Linked DNA regions of Glaciimonas sp. CA11.2. The main gene of each other region encodes a partner of the protein of the gene in region 2 in a complex. Links are inferred from orthologs where the notes say so. Each region holds a gene or a part of one and is shown on either strand. Other genes may lie near its edges. The genes, in order: uvrB and RGU75_RS04220.

Region 1 (8,809 bases), 4.3 Mb from region 2 along the record:
GAGCCAGCGTCAACGTCATTGCTGCAAGTAAAAACAACCAGACTTCAGGCATACTTGCTTTCTGTTTGCGTTATAGACATGGTGAATTTCAGGACTCGAGAAGCGAGAACGTATTACCAATTTCTTCCCCAAACTTCTCCAGAAACATTAATTGCCTCACGTATTGCGCGGCCTTTTCAAAATCTTGTGCATCCAGCGTTGCGGCAATCTGAATCAAATCTTTGGTTCGAGCTAAACGTAATGCCTTATCGAGCCGATCCAAGGCTTCAATGTCCTTGGCGTCCCGCGCATCTTCCAAGGCCTCGCGCCACTCCATCTGCTGCATCAAAAAACTACCCGGCATTGCCGTGTTCGATTCAGCCTGCAAGTCAACGCCGTTTAGCTCGCACATATAGGCGGCACGTTTAAACGGATTTTTGAGAGTCTGATAGGCTTCATTGGCACGCGTCGCCCACTGCATCGCGACGCGTTTTTCAGCGCCGGTGGCATTCGCAAACCGATCCGGATGGATCTGATTCTGAACCTCGTGATACGCCTGCTCTAGCGCCGTAAGATCAAGCGAAAATTGCTGCTGAAGATGGAACAGATCGAAGTGATTTTGCATATTTACTTAAAACAAAAGCCTGTTCTACTGCAACAGGCTTAGTTAGTCCATGAGGGATACAACACGACAGACTTATTAATTAACCATCTGCACTCGCTATGGCTTCAAAATAAGCCTAACGAGCAGCAACACAATCTGCTTGGCCTGATACCCGACCGGTCACATCAAATGGTAAAGCTTTCGCCGCAACCGCACTCATCCTTAACATTCGGATTATAAAACTTGAAACCTTCATTCAATCCTTCACGGGCGAAATCAAGTTCAGTACCGTCAATGTAAGGCAAACTTTTAGGATCAACAAAAACCTGAATCCCGTGCGATTCAAAAACCGCATCTTCAGTCGTCTTCTCGTCAACGTATTCCAGCTTATAAGCCAGTCCCGAACACCCGGTCGTGCGCACACCAAAACGCAAGCCGATACCCTTGCCACGTCTTTCGATGTAGCGATTGATATGCTTTGCAGCTTTTTCAGTGAGAGTAATTGCCATAACCTGTCATCTCTTTCTGTTACTTTTTAGCTAGTTGTTGTCATTGTTCCGGCAACTACAACTACACGGAGAAGCTGCTCTCAGCCAGATCAACAACGACTAACTCGGACTTACGCAAAGCCGTCCCAGCAAGGCGTGCCGACGCAGACAGCACGTGAGTGCGGCAAGGAAAGCACAACGCCGCTGGGGCGACTTTGCGTAAGTCCGAAAATTAGGCTGCTTGTTTGTGTTCTACGATTCCATGCTTCGCTTTGTAGTCTTCAACTGCCGCTTTAATCGCATCTTCTGCCAAAATTGAGCAGTGAATTTTGACTGGCGGCAGTGCCAACTCTTCGGCAATTTGCGTGTTTTTGATCGACATTGCCTGATCGAGCGTTTTGCCTTTGACCCATTCGGTGACCAGCGATGATGATGCAATCGCTGAACCGCAGCCGTAGGTTTTAAACTTTGCATCCAAAATCACGCCATCTGCGCCGACCTTGATTTGCAACTTCATTACGTCGCCGCATGCTGGCGCGCCGACCATACCGGTACCGACAGTGTCATCGCCCTTTTCGAAGGCACCAACATTGCGCGGGTTTTCGTAATGATCGAGAACTTTTTCTGAATAGGACATTTTGCTACTCCTTGTTATGGATCTTGCAGCATAGTAGTCAGTCAACTACGAGCCGAAAAAAATACTAGAATCAGCTAACTTTTAGTGAGCTGCCCACTGGATCGAACTAATATCGATCCCGTCTTTATACATATCCCACAGCGGCGACAAATCACGCAGCTTAGCGACTTTTCCTTTAATGAGATCAATCGTGAAATCAATCTCTTCTTCAGTCGTAAAACGACCGATAGTGAAACGGATCGAGCTATGCGCCAATTCGTCGTTACGGCCAAGTGCACGCAAAACATACGATGGTTCCAGACTAGCTGAAGTACAAGCTGAACCCGACGACACTGCAATATCTTTGATCGCCATGACCAGCGATTCGCCTTCGACGTAATTGAAGCTGATGTTCAGGTTGTGCGGAACACGATGATCCATGTCGCCATTCACATACACTTCTTCCATCGTTTGCAAACCAGTCGCCAGACGATCACGCAGAGCGCGGATACGCACCAGCTCAGTCGCCATTTCTTCCTGTGCAATCTGGAACGCTTCACCCATACCCACAATTTGGTGTGTAGGCAATGTACCCGAACGCAAACCACGCTCATGACCGCCACCGTGCATTTGCGCTTCCAGACGGACACGCGGCTTGCGGCGTACGTACAACGCGCCAATCCCTTTAGGACCGTAAGTTTTGTGTGCTGTGAAAGTCATCAGATCGACTTTCCAGTTTTCCAGATCAATTTCAAGCTTGCCGGTTGCCTGAGCCGCATCGCAATGGAAAATAATACCTTTCTTGCGACACAATTCGCCGATTTCCTGAATTGGCTGAATCACGCCAATTTCATTATTCACCAGCATGACCGATATCAAAATGGTATCTGGGCGAATCGCCGCTTCCAATTGCTCGATGGTGATCAAGCCATTATCTTGCGGTTGCAAATAAGTTGCTTCAAATCCCTGGCGCTCGAGTTCACGGACGGTATCCAGCACCGCTTTGTGCTCGGTCTTGACCGTGATGATGTGCTTGCCTTTAGTTTTGTAAAAATTCGCGGCACCTTTTAGCGCAAGGTTATTACCTTCGGTCGCACCGGATGTCCAGATGATTTCACGTGGGTCAGCCTTCACCAGCGCAGCAACTTGCGCACGCGCATCTTCAACTGCTTTCTCTGCAGTCCAGCCATACATATGGCTGCGTGAGGCTGGATTACCGAATTGCTCGCGCAGGTACGGAATCATTTTATCGGCAACACGCGGATCAATCGGCGTCGTTGCTGAGTAATCCATATATATAGGGAAGTGCGGTGCCTTCAATGTATCTATCAGGCTTTTTTCCAGGGGTGCGTTCATACTTTTTCCAAGCTCCAATCAAGCAACCAGGTGGGAACGATGCATTACCACCACATTTTGTTCAGGGTTTTTCGGTTTTTGGTGCGCTTTTTGGTGCGCTTCTTGCTGATCCACCAAGTCTTTCAACGAAACCGAATCCAGATATTCAACCATTTTTGCATTCAACGTCGACCACAGATCATGTGTCATACATCGACCACCGCCTTGATCAGAGCTGTGACAATTTTCTTTCCCGCCGCATTGTGTTGCATCCAGCGGTTCATCGACGGCAATAATAATGTCGGCGACTGTAACGTCTTTTGCTGGTCGGGCCAGATTATAGCCACCACCAGGTCCACGTACCGACTCCACTATTTTGTGGCGTCGTAACTTTCCGAACAGCTGCTCCAGATAGGATAACGAAATTTCTTGCCTCTCGCTGATCGCTGACAATGTGACAGGGCCGTTACCTTGGCGCGATGCCAGGTCGATCATTGCTGTTACTGCAAATCGGCCTTTCGTAGTCAACCGCATGGAATCTCCGTTCGTAGAACACTCTTTCATTCTTTATTCGGAATACCTGAATAATTTTGTCTAGTATAACAAACTTGAGTGAATCCGTCAGGTATTACCCTATTTTCAAAAATTCATATAAACTTCAATCACTTGCACGATATTTCTATAGCAAAATCTATTCTAATTTGCGCACTATTTGACGATATTTCTTTCAGTCACTCGGATTATTCTGCCTTGCAATGATCACATTCACAGGATACCGCCGGGCAAGACAAAAAAGATCAGCATTTCTTTTAAACGAGGCCGCAAGCAAGCCATCGATAGCACTATAATATCGCCCCTTCCGGTATAAATATTTAGAAGCACAGACGCATGGCCACCCGCAAATCCAAAACACCGCAGTCACCGACCCATAGAGCTGAGAAGAAACGCGCCGATATTTTAAAATCGGCCGGAAAATGCTTCCGCAAAACTGGCTTCCATCAAACCTCCATGCAAGAAATTTGCAACGAGGTCGGCCTTGGACCGGGTGCCGTCTATCGCTACTTCACCGGCAAAGACGCAATTATCGCCGCCATGGCCGAGGACGAACGACGTCAGGCACGCACGATGCTGAGCGAATTTCATGACACCGATAATTTGCCGCAAGCGCTATCTGCCATTACCCAAGCCTTTGCCTTACGCTACGCGGCAACCAGCGACGCGGGGTTGATGACAGAAATCTACGCCGAAGGACTGCGCAACAAAAAAGTCGGCGCCATCATTAAAAAAGCAGAATCAGAATGGGTCGACGGCCTCGCTGACATGTTGCGCACGGCACAAAAACGCAAACAAATTGATCGCAAACTTGATGCAGGGCAAGTCGCACTACTGTTGACTGCCATGTGGGACGGCCTTGTTATACGGCAAGCCTACACACCAAACCCGCCAGAAGCGTTATTAGCCCTGTTTGACAATATGCTCACAAGCTGGCTGACCCGCGACCCAAGCCAGGACAAATCACCTAAAACAACAACAGACCAAAAAACCAAACTACCGGTTGCGCGTCCCGTGACGGAAAAAGCAGCCCAAAAAGCCGAAGACGATCTCCGCCAATCCAATCTGTTCAAACCAGAAAAAAAGAAAGCCGGAAAAAAATCTAGCGAACCAGAAGGGTTGCCAGCTTTGCCATCAATGTTCCCAGAGCCAGACGACACATCAGAAACCGACGAAAATACGGTTGAATTAGACCTTCGCCAAATGAGTCTAATTTGAATGATCATTCAATATTAAGGCTACCTAAAACAAGAACGTAATCAAGCCTTCCGCAACAAGTGCATCGGCCCAAACAGGCCCTGCATACGCGCATTTCCGATAAAGCTCAGATTATAAGGATGCTCTGCCATCATCTTCGGGAATTGCGCAGCCACAGCCAGCGCATTGACTTGCTCGGCAATCTTTCCCCACAACACCAGCGTCGGTAATTCAGGCGCCGCATTCACACTATGATCTGCCAGTCCGCGCAAAACAACTTGCAAAAACGGCAACCACGGCTTAGCCTCCTTGACCGGCGGCACAGAAGATCGAAACACCAAGGTCGCGTTGAGCAACAGAAATCCCTTTGCAGTCAGATTTTTTTGCAGCTCAGCCAGAGTCTGAATTGTCGCAGAAGCACTATTTTGCGCTTGCAATGCAACCCCCACCATCGCATCACCCGCGGTCCTCTCAATATTTAACTGACCGTCCGCGACCAGCAACATTTTCATAAAGTTACGCAGCGACGTTGCACGATTGACGGGCTTTGACAGGCCCTTTTCAGACCACAACGCACCAACCGCACCATCCATAAAACAGACCCCCGTTGCACTCGCATCCCGCGGATAAGGCCCTTCGCCGACCAACACATACTCAACCTCATCCAAAGGCAGCGCAAAAGCAGCAAACAAACGCCCTTGCGTCGGCAAAAAGTCAGACCTTACCAAATCAGGCAGATAGTCAGGATATAGCGCCGCCATCGCCGACAAACCCTCCAACAAAATTGGACGCCAGGAGGGATCAGCAACCTCTAACGCTACATGGATATCCGAAGGAATAACAGCATCAGATGGATCAAGCTTCATCATTTAAAATCAATTTCATCAAGTTGCCTAACGAGACAATATTAAGGCCCAATAAGGTGCCTTAATATTGCGCTTAATAACATGCCTAATAATGCATAAAAATTATTTTAAATAACAATTTTTCACTCTAATTTTTGAATGAATGCTCAAATTTATATTCAGTCTTTTTACAATCTGATTCAAGCTCAAATATCGACGCAATTTAAACATAAAGCATATCAAGTTGGCACCACATTATCCACTCCCGGCGCACCAAACAACTGCTGCTTCAACTGATGCATTTGATCCCGCACTTGCGCCGCCTTTTCAAACTCCAAATTTTTCGCATGATCACTCATCTGCTTCTCCAGTCGCTTGATTTCTTTACTCATTTGCTTTTCACTCATCGACTCATACTTCACGCGATCTTGTGCCGCATGCAACTCCTCCCGCGCGCCCGAAGGACTGTACACGCCATCGATCAGGTCACGAATTTCCTTCCGAATACCAACCGGCGTAATCCCATTTTCAAAATTGAAAGCAACCTGCTTGGCACGACGTCGTTCGGTCTCATCTATTGCACGGCGCATTGAATCCGTCATCCGATCCGCGTACAAAATCGCCGTACCATTCAGGTTACGGGCGGCGCGACCAATTGTTTGAATGAGGCTTCGCTCAGAGCGCAAGAATCCCTCCTTATCCGCATCCAGAATAGCCACCAACGATACCTCTGGAATATCCAGACCCTCGCGCAACAAGTTAATCCCAACCAGCACATCAAACGTACCCAAACGCAAATCACGGATAATTTCAACGCGCTCGACCGTTTCAATATCACTGTGCAAATAACGCACCTTGATACCGTTATCACTCAAGAAGTCAGTCAACTGCTCCGCCATGCGCTTGGTCAGCGTCGTCACCAGAACCCGCTCACCCTTTTTAATGCGAGCGTTCGCTTCGGTCATCAGGTCATCCACCTGACTCAACGCTGGGCGCACCTCGATCAACGGATCGACCAAACCGGTCGGACGCACCACCTGCTCCACCACCTGATCAGCATGCTGTTTTTCGTAATCGGCGGGTGTCGCCGAAACAAAAATCGTCTGCCGCATCTTGCCCTCAAACTCATCGAACCTCAGCGGCCGATTATCCAACGCGGATGGCAAACGAAATCCATAATCGACCAGATTGGTCTTTCGTGCGCGATCGCCGTTATACATGCCATTAAGTTGCCCAATGAGCACGTGCGACTCATCCAGAAACATCAATGCATCTTTTGGCAAATAATCAACTAAAGTCGGCGGCGGATCACCCGCTTTCGCACCGCTTAGGTGGCGCGAATAATTTTCAATTCCTTTAGTGAACCCAATTTCCTGCATCATCTCCAGATCGAATCGGGTGCGCTGCTCAATACGCTGCTCTTCGATGAGCTTGTTTTCACGCCGGAAAAAATCCAGCCGCTCACGCAACTCATCCTTGATAGTCTCAATGGCGCGCAACACCGTACCGCGTGGCGTCACATAATGCGAACCTGGATAAACCGTAAAGCGTGGAATCTTTTGCTTGACACGCCCGGTCAACGGATCAAATAGTTGAAGACTGTCGATTTCGTCATCGAACATCTCAATGCGCAACGCCAACTCCGCATGCTCAGCCGGAAACACATCTACCGTGTCGCCACGCACGCGGAACGTACCGCGCCCAAAATCGATTTCATTGCGGGTGTATTGCATCTGAATCAACCGCGCAATCAGATCCCGCTGGCTCACCTTATCCCTCACGCGCAGGGTCAAAATCATCTGATGGTATTCGCTCGGGTTACCAATACCGTAAATAGCCGATACAGTTGCAACGATTACAACATCGCGCCGCTCCATCAACGATTTTGTGCACGACAACCGCATTTGCTCGATATGCTCATTGATGGATGAATCTTTCTCAATAAACAAGTCTCGCTGCGGTACGTAGGCTTCCGGCTGGTAATAATCGTAGTAACTAACGAAGTATTCCACCGCGTTCTGCGGAAAGAATTCTCGGAACTCGCTATATAGTTGCGCCGCAAGCGTCTTATTAGGCGCAAATATGATCGCCGGACGCCCCATCCGTGCAATCACATTAGCCATCGTATAAGTCTTACCCGAGCCCGTTACACCCAGCAAAGTCTGGTAAAACAGTCCGTCTTCAATGCCCTCAGACAACTTATCGATCGCCGCTGGTTGATCACCAGCCGGCAAAAATGGCTGGAACAATTTATAAGGCGAATTGGGAAACGTGACGATCTTCGAATCATCAATCTTGTTAGAAACCTGTGCAACTTGTGATTTGTCAGCCATGAGCGTCGACCTTTGGTAGAATATGATGTTATTTCGCGCCGCCTCGATTGTGATCCGGCACAGCATTCAACCTGGAGTCTGTCGGACTGTGGGAGTCGAAGCGAGAAATGGGCTGGGCGAGGATAGATTTTGCCGGATTCACAGCGCCAATAGCATGCTATTGGTCAAGAAACTGGTGAAATACGGACCGCCCAGGTCATTTTGTAGTCGATTTCCATAGTCCGGCAAACTCCTAGCTGCAAACCTCCTGTTGGCAGCCAACTTTTTATGTTATCACGATGAACGCTCCTCTTTCAGCCTCCCTCTTCACCGCCATCGAAATGGCGCCACGCGATCCTATCCTTGGCGTCACTGACGGCTTCAACTCTGACAAAAATCCGAACAAAATCAACCTCGGCGTTGGCGTGTACTCCGACGACGATAGCAAAGTACCGCTACTGCAATGCGTACGCAAAGCCGAGGCGCAACTGATAGAAAAACTGTCACCGCGTACTTACTTGCCTATCGACGGTTTAGCCGCGTACGACAAAGCTGTCCAAGAACTAGTATTTGGGGCCGACAGTGCCGTAATTAAAGAGAAGCGCGCCATCACCGTGCAAGCCATCGGCGGCACTGGCGCGTTGAAGCTAGGTGCAGATTTTCTCAAACGCTTTTCTGCAGAAGATACGCAGGTATGGATCAGCGATCCAAGCTGGGAAAACCACCGCGCATTGTTTGAATTTGCAGGCTTCACGGTCAACAACTATCCGTACTACGACGCGGCTACACGCGGCGTCAATTTTGCGGCCATGCTCGACGCATTGAAGGCAATGCCACGCGGATCGATTGTCTTGTTGCACGCTTGCTGCCACAACCCAACT
Region 2 (11,187 bases):
GTGCAAAAAATCGCTTCTTTAAAAATAATTTACAAGCCGATGGACGCTTTAAACCGGGTCATCAACTGCACGAAGAGTTTAGTAACATTATCAGTGCATCCCAGGCTGCAGTGATGCAATGCGGATCTGGCGTAACTGCATGTCACAACTTGCTGGCTTTGGAAATTGCTGGCTTGCACGGCGCAGCGTTGTATCCTGGATCGTGGAGCGAATGGTGCGCAGATCCAAGTCGCCCGATTGCCACCGGTGCTTGATATTCCTTCCAAACAGCGCTGGCGGTAGTAAATAAAAGAGTGTTTGGTTAGTCGCAAAGGCAACTGACCTACACACTCTTCCGACGATGCGCGTCACTCAAATTGCACTACTCTAACGAGAGCAACGCCGTTCAATTCAGCTCAACTAACACCGTGGCTTTTAAACCATTCCAGGGCGCGTTTCCAGCCATCCTTGGCGTCAGCTTCAACATAACTCGAACGATAATCCGCGTTAAACGCGTGGCCTGAGTTTGGATACACGACAAAGGTCGATTTGCTGCTGCCCTTTGCAAGTGCAGCCTTCATTTGCTGAATACTATCTTGCGTAATTCCCTCATCTTTGCCGCCATATAAACCGAGTACCGGCACTTTCAATGCGGCTGCGATATCGACCGGTTGATGGGGATTGAGCGCGCTCTTATCGCCGACCAGACGGCCGTACCATGCCGCTCCCGCTGTGACTTTAGGATTGTGGGCACAGTACAATCACGTAATGCGACCGCCCCAACAAAATCCGTTAATGGCAAGCTTATCGATATTTCCACCATTTTCTTTGGCCCAAGCTACGCAGGCATCCAAATCCCCAAGTACCTGATCGTCCGGCACCTTCGAAATCACTTCTTTTTGCAGTTCCGCAATCGAGGCGAAGGCCGCCGGATTTCCCTGACGAATAAACAAATCGGGTGCGATAGCCAGATAGCCAAGCTTCGCAAAACGTCGTGCCACGTCCGCGATATGTTCATGTACACCAAAAATTTCGGAGATTACCAGCACTACCGGCAAGTTGCGCTTACCTTCCGGTTGGGCCCGGTATATTGGCACGGTCAGACCATTGATTTGTACTTCAACAGTACCGGCGGTCAATCCAATGGTATCGGTCTTAATCACAGTCTGTGCGCAGACCGGCAAAACCGCAGCCGCAAAGCCGGTGCCCAGGGCGGTCTTAATAAAGGTCCTGCGATCAACGTCGTCGGATAACCGCACTTTTCCTACCAGGCTATCAAAATCATCTTTTCAGTTCGGCACTCAGATTCTCCTAAAAAGTGGTGAAACTATCGTGGGTCAAGTTGTCGTCGTGAAAGCGATGAAATACACATGGAATTATTTAAAAAACGGTTAAGACTGTCTAACCACGTCTAACTCCTTTGCATGAACTGCTCTCAGCATTTGTACGCTGAGAGCGACATCAACACGATACAAACCGTCGCATCGTTCATACAGACTCAATTCAAACCAGCATCAATGTGCTTCATCCCAATTTTTTCCAACCCCGACTTCGGCAATCAGCGGGACCCGTAACTTTGCTACGCTAGCCATCAGTTCAGGCAACTTTACGCGAACTAATTCCAACTCTTCTTGCGGCACTTCAAGCACCAATTCATCATGGACCTGCATCACCATTTTGGATTTTAGCTGTTCTGCCTCAAGCCAGCCCTGCACGGCAATCATGGACAACTTAATCAAGTCGGCAGCGGTGCCTTGCATCGGTGCGTTAATCGCAGCGCGCTCTGCACCTTGGCGGCGTGGTCCGTTTGGCGAGTTGATTTCTGGCAACCATAAACGACGGCCGAAAACCGTTTCAACGTAACCTTGCGCTTTGGCCTGCAAGCGGGTGTTGTCCATAAACAATTTGACGCCGGAAAAGCGCATAAAATATTTTTCGATATACATTTGCGCCGCCGCCCGCTCGATACCCAGATTACCTGCCAGACCGAACGCGCTCATGCCATAAATCAAACCGAAGTTAATCACCTTGGCGTAACGACGCTGCTCGCTACTGACATCCGAAGCTGTTACACCGAAAATTTCGGCCCCGGTTGCGCGGTGAATATCAATACCATCAGCAAACGCCCGCAACATGTTTTCATCGCCGGAAATGTGCGCCATGATACGTAGTTCAATTTGCGAATAATCAGCCGAGACGATCACGCTATTTTCAGGCGCAACGAACGCCTCCCTGATACGACGCCCTTCGGCGGTGCGGATGGGAATGTTTTGTAAATTCGGATCGTTCGAAGCCAATCGCCCCGTCACCGCCACCGCCTGTGCGTAGTTGGTATGCACCCGTCCAGTAGACTGATTGACCATTTTCGGCAACTTGTCAGTATAGGTCGACTTCAACTTTGAAAGACTACGATAATCGAGCAAAATCTTCGGTAGCGGATAGTCTTCCGCTAGCTTTTGCAGTACTTCTTCATCGGTCGACGGTGCACCGGAAGGCGTTTTCTTGATGATTGGTAATTGCAGCTTTTCAAAGAAAATTTCTCCCAATTGTTTAGGAGAATTAAGATTGAATGGCTGACCCGCCAGGATATAAGCTTGCTGTTCAATTTCCAACAGGCGTTTACCTATTTCATTCGATTGGGTCTTCAACAAACCCGCATCGATCAAGACGCCATTGCGTTCAATTTTTTGTAAAACAACCGCGGTTGGGACTTCGATACTTTCGTAAATAAAACGCAGCTTTTCGTCGCTCTCAATATGCGGCCACATAGTCTGATGCAAGCGCAAAGTGACGTCAGCATCTTCCGCGGCATATTCAGTGGCACGTGCAATCTCGACTTCATCGAAACAAATTTGTGACGCGCCTTTTCCGCAGACCTCTTGAAAAGTAATCGTTTTATGTCCAAGATGGCGCAACGCCATGCTGTCCATGTCATGCGGACGGTGGGATTCGAAAACATACGATTCCAGCATCGTATCGTGCTCGATGCCGCGTAGTGTCACGCCTTGATTGGCAAAAATATGACTGTCGTATTTTAAATTTTGGCCGACTTTTAACTTAATTGGATCTTCCAGCCAGGATTTCATTTTTCCCAATACAAATTCCAACGATAGCTGTTGCGCGCCGTCTTGCGTCCGATGCGCTACTGGAATATACGCGGCCACGCCTATAGTGCAACTGAGCGAAATACCGACTAATTGTGCAGTCATCGGATCAAGCGAGGTTGTCTCAGTATCGACCGAGGTTAATGGCGCATCGGCAATGACGGTCATCCAGTGATCAAGTTGCTGTTCGGTCGTGACGGCCTCATAATTTGTTACCGCCCGCGGAAACAAACTACTTTGCCCCAGACTTTCCACTGCCGTCGTGACGGCATCGATCAGGCCGACTTTTTCATCGCCATCCACTTTACTGGTATTTTCTACTTTGGCCGTTGCAGCCACACTGCTAGCCACACTACTACTAAGCTCACGTAGCCATGTTTTAAAATTGTAACGCGTATAAAGCGAGATCAATGTTTCACTATCTTGCGGCAAAATAGCCAGTGAATCTGGAAATAAGCCCATGTGTTCGCTAAGATCGCAATCGGTCTTAACGGTAACCAGCGCTTTAGCCTGAGGTAGCCAATCGACCGCCTTCCGCAGATTTTCGCCCACCGCGCCACCGATGTTTGCGGCATTGGCAATCACTTGATCCACCGTATCGTATTGGGCCAGCCATTTCACCGCGGTTTTCGGACCAACTTTAGAGACGCCGGGAATATTATCGACCGTATCACCGATCAAGGTCAGGTAGTCAACAATACGGTCTGGGGGAACGCCAAATTTGGCAATTACCCCCGGCGGATCCAATTTCTCATTATTCATCGTGTTAATCAGTGTCACGTGCTGATTAACCAGTTGCGCCAGGTCCTTGTCGCCGGTGGAAACCACCGCGGTCATCCCGTGCGCGACCGCCTGAACTGTCAAGGTACCGATGACATCGTCGGCTTCAACACCTTCAACCATTAAAATAGGCCATCCCATAGCGCGCACTGCAGCGTGAATAGGCGTAATCTGTTTAACTAGGTCTTCCGGCATTGAAGCGCGTGTAGCCTTGTACTCGGTATACATATCGTCACGAAACGTTTTCCCTTTTGCATCGAACACGCAGGCAATGTAAGCTGCAGGGTAATCAAGACGTAAACGACGAAGCATATTTAAAATACCGTACAACGCGCCGGTCGGCTCGTTGTCGGCATTGCGCATATCGGGCAGAGCATGAAAAGCCCGATAAAGGTAACTGGAACCATCAACTAACAGCAGGGTTTTTTGCATATGGAATCGAACTTGAACGGAAAAAATGTACCGCGGTTGCGGCAAGTGACGGACATCGAACGTGCTACCTCCAAGAAGGCGCGCGAATCATGGCATATGTTCACAATTATGGCAGAGTTTATCGAGTCGACCGAACGTCTGTCTGAGTTACATCCTGCAGTCTCCATCTTTGGCTCGGCGCGGATTAAAGAAGATAACCCGTATTACGAACAATGTTCGGATATTGCACGACGCTTTTCGGACGCTGGATTCGCGGTTATTTCAGGCGGCGGTCCTGGTTTGATGGAAGCGGCCAATAAGGGCGCGTTTGAAGGAAAGTCACCCTCGATTGGCCTCAATATTGAGCTACCACACGAGCAAAGCAGTAATAAGTGGCAAGATATTTCGTTAAGTTTCCGCCACTTTTTTGCGCGTAAGGTTGCCTTCGTACGGCATGCGGATGCCTATATCGTATTACCCGGCGGCTTTGGCACCATGGATGAGCTAACCGAGGTCCTGACCTTGATTCAGACCGGGAAATGTCGAAAGATTCCGATCATTTTAGTCGGCAGTACGTTCTGGGAAGGCCTGCTGGAGTGGTTCCGTACGACGTTGGTTACCACTGGAATGATCGGCGCAAAAGACCTTGATCTGATTCAGGTTATCGACGATCCTGCGCTGATTGTAGATGCCGTCTTCGACTTTTATGACAAAGGTGAAACATCGCTGGCAGATTCTGTAGACCGTCATACCGACACCGGCGCATTGTTGTAATTTTTACCCGCACTACAACGGGATCGACATATAAAGTGTCGGTCCTGCCTATGGCCAGGATAGCTGGATTTGGACGATTTCGTCCGATTCCTATTGGCTTCGCTTAAACAAGATTAAGCGCTGACTTTCCAGCCTGCCGGTCGACAGCGTTGCGCTATGAATGGCAGTGACATCGCCAAGCAACAACAACAGCCCCAAAAAGGTGCGATTTATCTGTGCTAATTGGGCTTGATCTACGACTTGTGCCCTATCGTTACGGCCGGTTTGCTACAATGGAACCATTGCATCTAACTAGATTTTTTTACTAGTTCGATACCAACGAACAACTATGGCATCCAAAAAACCATGAATAACCTTAAAGTCTGGCCAGTGGCAACGTTATCAGCGCTTTTAATTGCTGCGGTTGGTGTAATGACGACATCAATGGTGCAGGCACAGCAGCAGACGAATACGCCGCGGCCTGCAAATCTGGCACCGCCGCCGCCCGAACTACAGAATCTGGAAGAGGGTGAAAAACCTGCCATTACCACTCAAAAAAACGAGAAAGCGCCGGAAGACACCATCACGCAGCAGCGCCAGCAAGGCGTTGTCACGGACATCAAGGTTAACAGCGGCGGCAGTACTTATCACATCGTACCTAGAACAGCCGGCACGTCGTTGCCGGGCGATACGCCAAGTGCACCAGCGAACGGTGCGCGATGGGTGATTAAGGAGTTCGATTGGGGCCAAAAGAAAGAAAAGCCAGCAACTCCCGGCCAAGAACAGGCTGTTGATAGTAAAACAGCGCCAATGCCACCTACCACGCCAGCCCAATAAGGCGGCTTTTCTGGTGCTTTTTGTAGCCCTGCGGCAAATGTTGATGAGAGATTCAAATGTTGGGTCTTTTTTCTACATTCTCACAAATAGCGTGACCTTTCGACTTTTTCCGAAATCTCTTTTTTTAAATTTTTCTCATGGCAGTATTTACCCCGGTCAGCCTCGATGACCTTAGCCAATGGCTTTCACAATTTCCCTTAGGCAAAGCACTGGCGATCAAAGGTATTTCGTCCGGTATCGAAAATAGTAATTTTTTCATCAATACCGAGGCCGGCGAATACGTGCTGACAGTTTTTGAAAAACTGACGTTCGAACAATTGCCTTTTTACCTTGAACTTATGCGTCACCTGGCGCAGCGTGGCGTGGCGGTGCCTGCTCCCATAGCCAATCAGCATGGCGCGCTTATTAATGCACTACACGGCAAACCCGCTGCGATCGTTAGCAAACTGCGTGGCGAATCCGAAATGTCGCCGGGTCCTGTGCATTGCCGCGAAGTCGGGGTCATGCTGGCAAAAATGCATCTGGCGGCACAAGATTTTCCGATTTATCAGCCTAACTTGCGTGGACTCGCATGGTGGCGGGACACAGCACCTGCCGTGCTGCCATTTTTGCCTGCAGAGATTAAACAGCTGCTCGGTTCCGAAATTAAGTTTCAGGAGGATTTTGCGGTAACTGCCACTTATCAAAGCCTGTCCAAAGGGCCCGTGCATGCCGATCTTTTCCGCAATAATGTGATGTTTGACGGCGATAAATTATCGGGCTTTTTCGACTTTTATTTTGCTGGATGCGATACTTGGCTATTCGATCTTGCCGTCACCGTTAACGATTGGTGTATCGACGTCGATACAGGAGAACTTGACGAGGTGCGCGTAGCGGCAATGCTGGACGGCTACCGCTCAGTGCAAGCGTTTAGTAGTGATGATCAAACCGCCTGGCAACCCATGTTACGCGCCGCCGCATTGCGCTTCTGGCTATCTCGTCTTTATGACTTTTACTTACCTCGCGCAGCAGAAATGCTGACGCCGCATGATCCGGCGCATTTTGAACGGATCTTGCGACAACGCATCGCTCACCCGGCTCCGGCCCTGCTCTGAATATAATGGAAAAATTACCTGCAAAAACTGGTTGGATCTGGGTAAAAAGTGGCTTTGCGTTATTCCGCAAACAACCAGCTGAAATCTCGACTCTTTTCCTTGCCTATATGTTCCTGATGCTGGCTGTCGGTATCGTACCTGTATTGGGTCAACTGCTACCGCTGATACTGATACCTGTATTTTCAATGGCGTTCATGCAGGCCTGTGTGCAAATTGAGAACGACAAACGCGTTTTCCCAAATTTACTGCTGACGGGATTTCGTTCGCCTGCAGTGAAAAATCTGTTACTACTTGGGTGCTTATACTTACTCGCCGCAATGATCGCCATTGGCGCCTCGGCATTGATTGATGGCGGCGTTTTCTGGGAAGCTATGACCGGACAGATTCCACTTGATGCCAAAACGGCGCAAGAATCGAATATGACATTAGCCATGATGTTCTCTGCCGCCGTGTACGTGCCCTTTGCCATGGGATTCTGGTACGCGGCTCCTCTTATTGCGTGGCAAAAAATGAGCGTATTCAAGGCGATTTTTTATAGCTTTTTCGCGGTTCAGCGTGAGACAAAAGCGTTTATGGTGTACGGACTTTCATGGGTCGTTTTCGGCGTATTGTTCCCTGCCATTATCAGCGTGATCGTCGCGCTGTTAGTAGGTAATGCATCGATTACGCTTATGGTGCTGTTGCCACTGTCGATCCTGCTAACAGTCGTCATGTATTGCTCGTTTTATCCCACCTACAAGCAGGTATTTGGCGAGCCGGAACCCTCTGAAAAGTAAACTCTTGTAGCTTGTTCACTTCCCCGGTCTCCCCGGAGAAGTGAATTATAAGAGATCTGATGCCTACACCTTATCCAGCTTGGCGATCGTTAAGTCCAGCAATTTCATTCCATGCTTGCCAAAGTTAATTTGCGCGCGGGCGTTTCCACCACCACCTTCGATATTGACAATCACGCCTTCACCGAATTTTTGATGGGCGACATTTTCCCCAATGCGCCAACCCACATCCTGTTTCGTGATTTTGTTTGCAATGGCATTGGCGCCATATTGGGGCTCATCAACCCATGCCGCTTTCGGGTGCGCAAACCAGCTTTGTTGCTGTGGTTGTATTTTGGGTGACAACCACTTGAGCGAGTCTTCAGGCAACTCATCGAAGAATCGTGACCGCAGGTTATAACGCGTCTGCCCGTGCAGCATTCGCGTCTGCGAGAAACTCATGTAAAGGCGCTTTTTAGCACGCGTGATAGCGACATACATCAGACGCCGCTCTTCTTCCACGCCAGAGTCTTCTTTTTGGGAATTCTCATGGGGAAACAATCCCTCTTCCAGCCCTGTAATAAATACCGCTTCAAACTCCAGACCTTTGGATGAATGCACCGTCATTAGCTGCAAGGCGTCTTGCCCGGTTTTAGCCTGATTATCTCCCGCCTCTAACGAGGCATGTGACAAAAATGCTGACAACGGCGACATGATGAACGACAGCCGTGCGTCCGCATCAATAATTTCAATCCCATCCGCGGTCGTAATAGAGGCCGCTGCCAACACATCGGCTTGCGGGCCGAGCAATGCCGGCGCTTCTACTCCAAATCCTTCTTCTGAGACGAATAAGGTCGCAGCGTTGACCAATTGCTCCAGATTTTCGATGCGGTCGGCGCCCTCGCGCTCGGTACCGTAATGCGTTATTAGCCCACTCATGCCGAGCATAATCTGCACCATTTCTGGCAACGGCAAATGCTGCGTTTCAAAGCGTGCACCTTCAATTAACTTGAGAAATGCGCCGAGAGAGGTGCCGGCCTTTCCCGCCACGTACGGTACCGCTGCATACAGCGAAATACCTTGCTGACGTGCGGCATCCTGTAGGTGTTCGAGAGAACGCGCGCCAATACCGCGTGTTGGAAAATTCACGACGCGCAAAAATGCTGAATCGTTATGGGGATTGTCCATCAGTTGCAAATACGCGATTGCATGCTTGACTTCTGCACGCTCAAAATAGCGTTGACCGCCATACACCCGATACGGAATGCCAGCTGAAAATAACGCATGCTCAATCACCCGCGATTGCGCGTTTGAACGATACAGGATCGCTATTTCGCTACGCGTTGCACCCTCATTGATCAGGCTCTTGGCTTCCTCGATAATCCACTGGGCTTCGAGTAAATCACTGGTTGACTCGTAAATTCTCACCGGCTCGCCGTGCCCAGCATCGGTACGCAAGTTTTTACCCAGACGCTTGCTATTATTAGCGATTAGCGTATTGGCAGAGTCTAGAATATGACCTTGCGAGCGATAGTTTTGCTCCAGCTTGATCAAATTTTCGACCTGAAATTCACGCTGAAAGGTACTCATGTTGCCGACATTCGCGCCGCGAAATGCATAAATACTTTGATCGTCATCGCCAACGGCAAACACCGCGCCGCCTTGCCCTGCCATCAACTTTAACCATTTATATTGAAGATCGTTGGTATCTTGAAATTCGTCCACCAAAATATGTTTAAAACGGGCTTGATAATGCTCACGCAAAGGCTGATTTCTGACCATCAATTCATAGGTGCGCAATAATAGTTCGGCAAAATCAACGACCCCTTCGCGCTGGCATTGCTGATCATAAAGGGCGTATAACTCGACAAATTTGCGATTGTAGTCATCGTTAGCTTCGACATCGTGCGCACGCAAACCCTGATCTTTTGCACCATTGATAAAGTACATCAAGTTACGCGGCGGATACTTCTCATCATCGATGCTCAATGATTTAAGCAACCGTTTGATCGCCGATAACTGATCTTGCGAATCAAGAATCTGAAACGTCGGCGTCAGCGCGGCATCCTTGTGATGCGCACGTAGCAGGCGGTTGCAGAGGCCGTGGAACGTCCCTATCCACATCCCGCGTGTATTAATCGGCAACATCGCTGATAATCGCATCATCATTTCTTTGGCCGCCTTATTGGTAAAGGTGACGGCTAGTACGCCTGACGGTGAAACTTGTCCGGTTTGAATAAGCCACGCAATGCGGGTGATCAGTACGCGCGTCTTACCGGATCCGGCACCGGCGAGAATCAAGGCTGGTTGAGCGGGCAAAGTGACTGCGGCGAGTTGTTCGGGATTGAGATTCTGAAGAAGATTTTGCATCCCATCATTATAACTGCGCGGCTATAAAAGAAGCGCGTTCCACGAGAGTGCCGAGACTGTTAGGAAGGGTATACGCTATAACATCGGCACACGGCAAGCAATAATTCACTCCAAAGAGTAAAATACTGCGTTGCAGCAAAGCAAAAATCCTGTCTGCGTTGACCTCTTAGGTTACATCCTGGTTACACCGCTTTTTGTCGATTACTCTCGCTTCCTCATCTTTCTACGTTAACTACCATGTCCGAACCAGCCCGCTTCAACCGCGGTAAGCCGTCCACTTCCGAACCTGGCATGTCGCCTGCGCCTGATTTACAGCAAGCGTCAAAGCTAGACGCGCAGCCCCTTTCAGAGGGTGCCGTTAGCTTCCATATTATCGCCACTTCTTTTTTTACTTTTATTTGCTACCTGTCAATTGGCCTGCCATTGGCGGTATTGCCTGGCTACGTCCATGTAGATTTAGGCTACAGTTCGGTGCTAGCTGGCCTCGCCATCAGTATTCAATATCTGGCCACCATGCTAAGCCGCCCGCGCGCTGGCCGCATTGCTGATTCAGTCGGTCCCAAAACATCGGTGTTGTATGGCTTAATTGGATGTACGGCAAGTGGAGCAATATTAATTGTCGCGGCATTATTGCCATCCATCCCATGGCTCAGCTTGGTTATATTGATGCTTAGCAGGTTAGTGCTCGGTTACTCGGAAAGTCTGGTTGGTACCGGGGCCATTGCCTGGGGCATTGGTCGCGTTGGATCTCAACATACCGCACGCATGATTTCGTGGAACGGCATTGCTACCTACGGCGCACTTGCAGTGGGAGCGCCATTGGGCGTCGTGATCGTTCACGCATGGGGTTTGGCATGGGTCGGCGTTGCCATTATCGGGCTGGGCGGGCTTGGTTACTATCTAGCCCGGCGCAAACAAGCCACCGCAGTGATTAAAGGTGATCACCTTCCGTTTAGAAACGTGTTGCGCCGCGTGTTGCCGCATGGTCTCGGGCTGGCCCTTGGGTCAGTCGGATTTGGATCAATTGCTACTTTTATTACCCTCTTTTATGCGAGCCATCATTGGTCTAACGCCGCCTTCGCTCTCACATTATTTGGTGGCTTTTTT

What was found.
Region 1: the proteins of RGU75_RS04220 (region 2) and uvrB are in contact, whole or in part, in a crystal structure (PDB 7EGT), measured with the Thermus thermophilus proteins. The link is inferred for Glaciimonas sp. CA11.2 from one-to-one orthologs. Residues at the interface, in WP_096412145.1 of Thermus thermophilus: His654, Arg656, Phe657, Gln666, Asp668, Glu669, Lys680, Arg681, Leu682, Ser683, Lys685, Tyr686, Ala687; in WP_096411307.1 of Thermus thermophilus: Glu23, Leu25, Arg26, Asp27, Gly28, Glu29, Arg30, Phe31, Arg55, Glu326, Asp327, Phe328, Glu379, Ser382, Gln383, His398, Gly400, Arg401.

The regions. Positions count from the first base shown.
Region 1 is NZ_JAVIWL010000001.1:5,311,808-5,320,616, forward strand. Bases 5,403-8,354 are described here. They hold uvrB (excinuclease ABC subunit UvrB), read right to left. Parts: upstream 7,950-8,354; coding sequence 5,856-7,949; downstream 5,403-5,855. Other genes in these bases: RGU75_RS23020 (uracil-DNA glycosylase), read right to left, coding at 5,403-5,640; RGU75_RS23030 (amino acid aminotransferase), read left to right, coding at 8,228-8,354. In the rest of the region: RGU75_RS22985 (LysE family translocator), read right to left, coding at 1-52; Fe-S protein assembly co-chaperone HscB, read right to left, coding at 89-604; iron-sulfur cluster assembly protein IscA, read right to left, coding at 769-1,092; Fe-S cluster assembly scaffold IscU, read right to left, coding at 1,304-1,708; RGU75_RS23005 (IscS subfamily cysteine desulfurase), read right to left, coding at 1,790-3,043; Fe-S cluster assembly transcriptional regulator IscR, read right to left, coding at 3,062-3,556; RGU75_RS23015 (TetR/AcrR family transcriptional regulator), read left to right, coding at 3,911-4,792; more of RGU75_RS23020, read right to left, coding at 4,834-5,402; more of RGU75_RS23030, read left to right, coding at 8,355-8,809. UniProt on the Escherichia coli protein: The UvrABC repair system catalyzes the recognition and processing of DNA lesions. A damage recognition complex composed of 2 UvrA and 2 UvrB subunits scans DNA for abnormalities.
Region 2 is NZ_JAVIWL010000001.1:982,687-993,873, forward strand. What follows is about bases 7,440-10,397. They hold RGU75_RS04220 (UvrD-helicase domain-containing protein), read right to left. Parts: upstream 10,081-10,397; coding sequence 7,798-10,080; downstream 7,440-7,797. Other genes in these bases: RGU75_RS04215 (BPSS1780 family membrane protein), read left to right, coding at 7,440-7,734; RGU75_RS04225 (MFS transporter), read left to right, coding at 10,372-10,397. Also shown: RGU75_RS04185 (sulfurtransferase), read left to right, coding at 1-254; polA (DNA polymerase I), read right to left, coding at 1,494-4,295; RGU75_RS04200 (TIGR00730 family Rossman fold protein), read left to right, coding at 4,308-5,048; RGU75_RS04205 (hypothetical protein), read left to right, coding at 5,394-5,864; RGU75_RS04210 (homoserine kinase), read left to right, coding at 6,002-6,958; more of RGU75_RS04215, read left to right, coding at 6,964-7,439; more of RGU75_RS04225, read left to right, coding at 10,398-11,187. UniProt on the Escherichia coli protein: A helicase with DNA-dependent ATPase activity. Unwinds DNA duplexes with 3'-5' polarity. Translocates on single-stranded DNA with 3'-5' polarity. Initiates unwinding more efficiently from a nicked substrate than double-stranded DNA.